Regions from separate parts of the Microbispora sp. H10836 genome, predicted to be linked through region 1. Evidence: riboswitches for the same ligand, from Rfam matches in the RefSeq annotation. Region 1 holds a riboswitch; the other holds the start of a gene.

Evidence for each region. Region 1 has a riboswitch for S-adenosylmethionine ahead of HHX30_RS33085 (DUF3293 domain-containing protein). Riboswitches for the same ligand answer to the same signal wherever they lie in the genome.
Region 2: linked by a shared signal. The riboswitch ahead of thrC (threonine synthase) and the one ahead of HHX30_RS33085 (DUF3293 domain-containing protein) in region 1 are both predicted to bind S-adenosylmethionine.

What each region holds. Positions count from the first base shown of each region.
Region 1 covers NZ_JABBWU010000023.1:124,876-128,076, forward strand. The annotation lists gene HHX30_RS33070 (vanadium-dependent haloperoxidase) at 1-25, opposite strand, end outside; gene HHX30_RS33075 (hypothetical protein) at 362-565, opposite strand; gene HHX30_RS33080 (ACT domain-containing protein) at 840-1,238, opposite strand; SAM riboswitch class IV at 1,428-1,546, opposite strand; SAM riboswitch class IV at 1,627-1,735, shown strand; gene HHX30_RS33085 (DUF3293 domain-containing protein) at 1,783-2,721, shown strand; gene HHX30_RS33090 (tetratricopeptide repeat protein) at 2,821-3,201, shown strand, end outside.
Region 2 covers NZ_JABBWU010000021.1:135,927-139,127, forward strand. The annotation lists gene HHX30_RS31700 (MoaD/ThiS family protein) at 1-149, opposite strand, end outside; gene thrC (threonine synthase) at 195-1,469, opposite strand; SAM riboswitch class I at 1,484-1,623, opposite strand; gene HHX30_RS31710 (RNA polymerase sigma factor) at 1,721-2,272, opposite strand; gene HHX30_RS31715 (trehalose-6-phosphate synthase) at 2,376-3,201, shown strand, end outside.

The DNA.
Region 1 (3,201 bases):
GGCATGCAGCAAATGGGCTGAACATGAACGCAAACTACTATGCCGATAAAAGACGTCACAGCGGCAAAGGCGCCGGAAAACCGATATCGACCCAACCGGAATCAAGTCCGTGACCGTGTTGCGCTTTCATCTTGATCATGCTGGGCGAGGTCACGCCAGCCGGGAACGTCGGCGCTGGGGGCTCCCATCGGTTGCGGCATACCCACGGGACAGAGCTGATCCGGCGGCCTCAGGAAGGTGCCGTAAAAGACCTTTCTGTGTCAGCGAAACCCACGCAGGCTACCTCCGCTCGCGAGCCCTTGGAATCCCGGCCTCTCCAGGAAGGGAAAAGGCCGAGAAGGTACTCCTCTCGCTTAACAGCTCACATGTGTCCGGTGCCGACACAGCCGGGACAGGGCGTCCAGCCGTCGGCTCGGGCCTCCGCTTCGGACATCCGCAGGACGTTGTGCAGGCGGTTGCCCTGGCTTTCGCTGCCGAGCCGGCCGGCCAGCCACATGGGGCATTCCTCGCCGGCGTGGTAACGGTCACTGCCCCTCGTGGTGATCACCTGGGGAAGGTCTGACATCCCTTCGCTCCTTTCGCAGCGCCGGGTGGGCAGGGAGGAGTGTCCCTGCCCCTCACCGATACTGCTGGTCAAGGCAATCGCTCTGGTTCCTGCGGATGCGCCGAGGCGCACTCGAACTATGACCGCTGTCGGGGAGAGCCGCTACCGGTTCAGAACAGGCCGGGCGGGGCGGCTTCGGGGTCCTTGGGGGCGCGGGCGGGCTTGGCCGGTGCTCCGCTACGGGTGCCCATGCTGCGACCGCCTGCAGGGAGGGCGCGGTCCCGCCGGTGAGTCGTCAGGCGGACCGCCGGGCGAGGTCCTCCAGCACCTCGACCGCCTCGCCGACGCGCTCGTACGGCACGAAGAGGTGGTCGTGGTGGAATCCGGCGACGACGTTGCAGCTCAGGCCCGCGGCGGCGAGTGCCTGCGCGAAGGCGGCGGTCAGGCCGACGGCTTCGAGTGCCGAGTGGACGCGCAGCGTGATCCAGCCCGTCACGTAGTCGTACGTCAGTCCTGCCGCGTCGGCGTCCCGCTGCGGCAGGACCAGTGTGAGGCCCTCCTCCTCGGCGACCGTGACGACGGGCCTGACGCCCGGCGGGACGTCGCCGTCGACCGTGGTGAACACGTAGCGGCCAGGGTTGAGCCGCGGGCGCATCGTGGTCAGCAGCGTGGGCAGATCGGTCTCACCGGTCACGCACCGCACCCTACAAGCCTCCTGTCAGCACCCGAGGCAGGCCCGAAGGAGGTCGTCTCCGCGACGGACGGTGAAGCCGAGGGCCGCGAGCACGTCCGCCGCGAACAGACGGCGGCGGTGCCGTAGATGTGCCAGGACGCGGTCATGAGGGTCCTTGTGGTTCCGGACCCCCTTACCCGTGGGCAGGGAGATCCGCGCTTGCCCCTGCCGGGACCGGCAGCGGCCAGGTCTTCCCTGGAGAGCACCTTGCGCGGTGAGGCGAGGTTGCCGGCCGACGAACGTCCAGGGGCGCGATCGGCCTCGTGACCCGGACCGGATGCCGGCACGGCAGTCCGGTTTCTGGCCAGATGTTGACCATCAACGCGTACGTCGTTAATGTCCCGGCCTGGGTCACGAGTTCCAGCGCCAAGCCCCGGCTCGCTGGACGGCATCCCGCCCGCTGCGGGTGCCCCGGGTGACGACCCGCTCCGCGCGTGGCGCGCGGAGAACGGCGGATCACCGGGGCCGGTCGGGCCACCGGGGTCCCAGGCCCCGGAGGTGCGTGATGCCCGTCCCGAACGATCCCTACGCCCTGCGCCGCACCCACTGCCCCGGCTGCGGCGTCTTCTACAACGGCATGAACATCGGGCCGCGCGAGCCTGTCATCGAGGCGTTCCCCGGCGTGTACTACGCTCAGTGCCCGCACTGCAAGCTGCGGTGGCACGTGCACCGGCCCGGCGCCCCCGAGCGCGACCTGGCCGATCTGTTCGTCGCAGAACGCCCGGACGAGCAGCCCGACATCGCCGCCGCCTGGACCGGCGCCGTGCTCCGCCTCACGCTGGACGACCACATCCTGCGGGTGGGCCCCGCGGTCGGCGGGCCGGACACCGACGAGATTCCGCACCCTCTGGGCGAGGTCGCGCACGTGCTGACGGGCTGGAACCCGGGCGGCCTGCCGGGACGCCTGGCCCACAATCTGGACGCGCACAGGCGGCTGCTCGACGACCTGCACGAGCGCGGCCTGCGCCTGCGGACCGACGCCGCATGCCACCATCCGGAGTTCGCCTGGGCCGAGCAGTCGATGGTCGCGGTGGGAGCCCAGGAGAGCCTCGTGCTGGAGGTCGCCCGCCGCTTCGGCCAGCCGGCCGTCCTGCGCTGGACGGCGGGGCTGCTGACCCCGATCGGCACCCATACCGGGGAACCCCTCGCCGACGGCGACCCGGTCGTCGTCACCCGGCTGCCCCGGCGGCCCTGCGTGATGACCGGCGAGGCCCGGGACGAGGTCTGCCGCAACCCGGGAGGGCCGTGGATCAGCAGGTCGAGGGCTGTCGGCACGGACTGGAACGACCGGCGCACCTGCCTTTACACGGCTCTCGGCTGCGACACCTGCCATGGCGCCCGGGCCGCCGGAATCGCGGGCGCGGCCGCCCGCGTCGTGTTCATCCGGCCCAGCGTTCCCAGCCGGTACGGCCTCGCGCGTCGGACGACCGTCACTGGACCGTGACAAAACTCTGTGGACTTGATTCACAGCAGCCACTTAGGGTCGTGATCCCTACCCCTTACATCTCAGTTATCCGGCTTCCTCCCCCCGAAAGACCAGTAGATGGAACTCCTCGACGCCTGCGCCAGGCTCGGCGCTCTGGCTCCCCACCTGCTCGACGCCGAGGTGCGCCGGTCGATCGAGACGCTGGCGGCCCGCGCCCCCGACGTCGAGCCGATCCCCGGCAGCGACGACGCCGAGGAGCTCCTGTACGCGGTGACCGACGAGGTGATTCGCCTCGGCGAGGAGTTCGACCGCCTTGGCCGCGTGGACGACCTGATCCTCGCCCGCCGGATCGTCGTCGAGCTGGTCCGGCCGCAGAGCGAGTCGCGTCTCGCGGACTTCGCCAACGCGCTCGGCATGCTGGCCTGGATACTGGCCGGTCAGGGCCGGCATGCGGAGGCGCTGGAGCTCGCCGAGGAATGCGCCGCCGTGCTCCGGCCC
Region 2 (3,201 bases), on a different contig from region 1:
GTTTCGTCCAGGATGCGTCCGCCGATGCCCGGGTAGTCCGCGTCCAGCTTCTGCAGGACCTCGCGGAGCGTTCCCCCCTCCCCGCTCACCTCCGCGGCTCCGTTGGTGTACGTCCGGAGAATCGTCGGAATCCGCACGGAAACGCTCATTGTTCGCTCGCTTTCGTTGCTGCCGATGGGCCTTGTGAAACGCTTTCAGTTGGCGAATGCCGCACGGAACGCGTCGAGAGAGGGACGGATGACGGCGGTGGGGCGGGCGTGCTCGGCCACCGCGTCGAGCGTCTTGAGCCCGTCACCGGTGTTCAGCACCACGGTCTCGGCGTCGGGGTCGAGGCGCCCCTCGCGCACCAGCTTGCGCAGCACGCCGACCGTGACGCCGCCCGCCGTCTCGGCGAAGACGCCCTCGGTCCTGGCCAGCAGGCGGATCGCCTCGACGACCTCCTGGTCGTTCACGTCCTCCACCGCGCCGCCCGTCCGCCGGGCGATGTCGAGCACGTACGGCCCGTCCGCCGGGTTGCCGATCGCCAGCGACTTGGCGATGGTGTTCGGCCTGACCGGCTGCACGACGTCCTGCCCGGACTTGAAGGCCTGGGAGACCGGCGAGCAGCCCTCGGCCTGCGCACCGAAGATCCGGTACGGCCGGTCCTCTACCAGGCCCAGCTTGATCAGCTCGCGGAAGCCCTTGTCGACCTTGGTCAGCTGCGAGCCTGAGGCCACCGGGATGACGATCTGGTCGGGCAGCCGCCAGCCGAGCTGCTCGGCGATCTCGTACGCGAGCGTCTTGGAGCCCTCGGCGTAGAAGGGCCGGAGGTTGACGTTGACGAAGCCCCACTTCTCGCCCAGCTCGTCGCCGATGAGCTCGGAGCAGAAGCGGTTGACCTCGTCGTAGTTGCCGTCGATGGCGACCAGCCGGCCGCCGTACACCGCGGCCATGACGACCTTGGCCGGCTCCAGGTCGGCGGGGATGAACACGCAGGAGTCGAGGCCGGCCCGGGCGGCGGCCGCACTCACCGCGCCGGCGAGGTTGCCGGTGGAGGAGCACGACAGGGTGTGGAAGCCGAAGTTGCGCGCGGCCTCCAGCGCGATCGAGACGACCCGGTCCTTGAAGGAGTGGGTGGGGTTGCCGGAGTCGTCCTTGACGTGCAGCGACCGCAGCCCCAGCTCGGCCGCCAGCCTGTCGGCCTTCACGAGCTTGGTCCAGCCGGGCTGGAGGTTGGGCTTGGCCGCCACGTCGGCGGGGACGGGGAGCAGGGAGCGGTACCGCCAGATGTTCGCCGGGCCGGACGAGATGTCCTCCCGGCGGATCTCGCCGAATTCGTACGCCACCTCAAGGGGGCCGAAACACTCCGTACAGGCGAAAATCGGACCGAGTTCATAAAGAGCGCCGCATTCGCGACACGAAAGACCGGTGGCGGGGCCGAACTCGACGGTGTTCGCGGCGGTGTTAGCGGCAGTGCTGGTGTGCGCCATGAAGCGAGGCCTTTCCCTCATCTTCGCTCGCGACCACCCTGGCCGCGAGCCGGAATTGGCACCTGTCCCGGCCGGGCCTCGTGGACACGAGTTCGACACCGGGGAGGTTGCCGGGGCTTCGCAGGGCCGGTCCCTCCACCCCTCTGGATGAGCATGTTCAGTTGTGGAACCTTTCCGAGAAAGGTCTCTAGCACTGTACCCCGGCGTCCTCGGTGTCCGTTCCGCTGTCTCACATAACGAGACGATTCGTATCAGCCGTATGCTTCGCCGAGGGCGTTCTGCACGTACTTGCGCGCCTGGTGGATACGGGACTTGACCGTCCCGAGGGGGATCTTCAGCTGGTCGGCGACCTGCGAATAGTCGAGCTGGCAGATGTCGCGCAGCACGAGCGCCTGGGCGAGGTCGGGCCGCTCGGCCTCCAGCGCCTCCATCGCGTCGAGCAGATCGAGCCGCGACCCGGCGATGACGCTCACCCGCCGGGGATCGGGCCGCTGATCGGGCAGCTCCTCCGCCTGCTCCGACGAGCGCCGCTTCAGCGAGCGGTAGGTGGTCCTGGCACAGTTCACGGTCACGATGTGCAGCCAGGTGCTGAACTTGGCGCGCCCCTCGAACCTGCCGATGTTGCGTGCCACGGCGAGCAGCGTGTCCTGCGCGGCCTCCTCCGCGTCCTGCCGATACGGTAGAAGCCTCTCGCAGTGCCGCAGCACGTCGGGCTCGATGCGCCGCAGCAGCTCACCGAGCGCGCGATGGTCCCCCTGGGCAGCCGATCGGGCCAGGTCCTCGGTCGTGTCGTCCAGTGCCATGCCGTATCCAGCCCTTCCGCGATCGGTTGACATCCTATTGACGGAGGTCGGCTTTTATTAATCTTCCGGCATGCGCGCCCGCTCTGATCGAGGGACAACCCAGATGAGCAGCACCGTTCTTATCGCGTCCAACAGGGGCCCGGTGTCCTTCACCCTGTCGGAGGACGGCGGCCTGACCATGCGCAGGGGCGGCGGGGGCCTGGTCTCAGGTCTGTCCGAGGTGGTCAGGGACACCGGCGTCCTGTGGGTCTGCGCGGCGCTGTCGGACGGCGACCGGGGCGCGGTGCGTCAGGCGCCCGGCGGCCGGCTCGACCGGGCCTTCGAGACGGGGCCGATCCGCATGCTGGACATCCCGCCCGCAGTCTTCCACCGGGCCTACAACGCCGTGGCCAACTCGACCCTCTGGTTCGTCAACCACCTGCTGTACAACACGCCCTTCTCCCCCGAGTTCGGCACGCGGTTCCGGCGCGAGTGGGAGTCGTACCGCACCTACAACGGCGCCTTCGCGCTGGCCCTGGCCGAGGAGGCGGCGCCCCGGGCGCGCGTCATGGTGCAGGACTACCACCTGACGCTGACCCCGGCGATGCTCCGGGTCGACCGGCCCGACCTGCGCATCGGCCACTTCTCCCACACGCCCTGGGCACCGCCCGAATACTTCGCGCTGCTGCCCGAGGACGTCGCGGCGGAGGTGCTGACCGGCATCCTCGGCGCCGACCACGCGGGATTCCTCACCGCGCGCTGGGCCCGCTCCTTCATGGACTGCTGCGAAGCGCTGCTCGGGGCCCGGGTGGACCACGCCGCCCGTACGGTGACCTACGACGGGCGGATCACCAGGATCGGCGTCCACCCGCTCGGGGTGAACGGCGAGGCGCTGCGGGCCCGGGCGGCCGAGCCGGACGTCGAGTCGCACATGACCGTGATCAGGGACC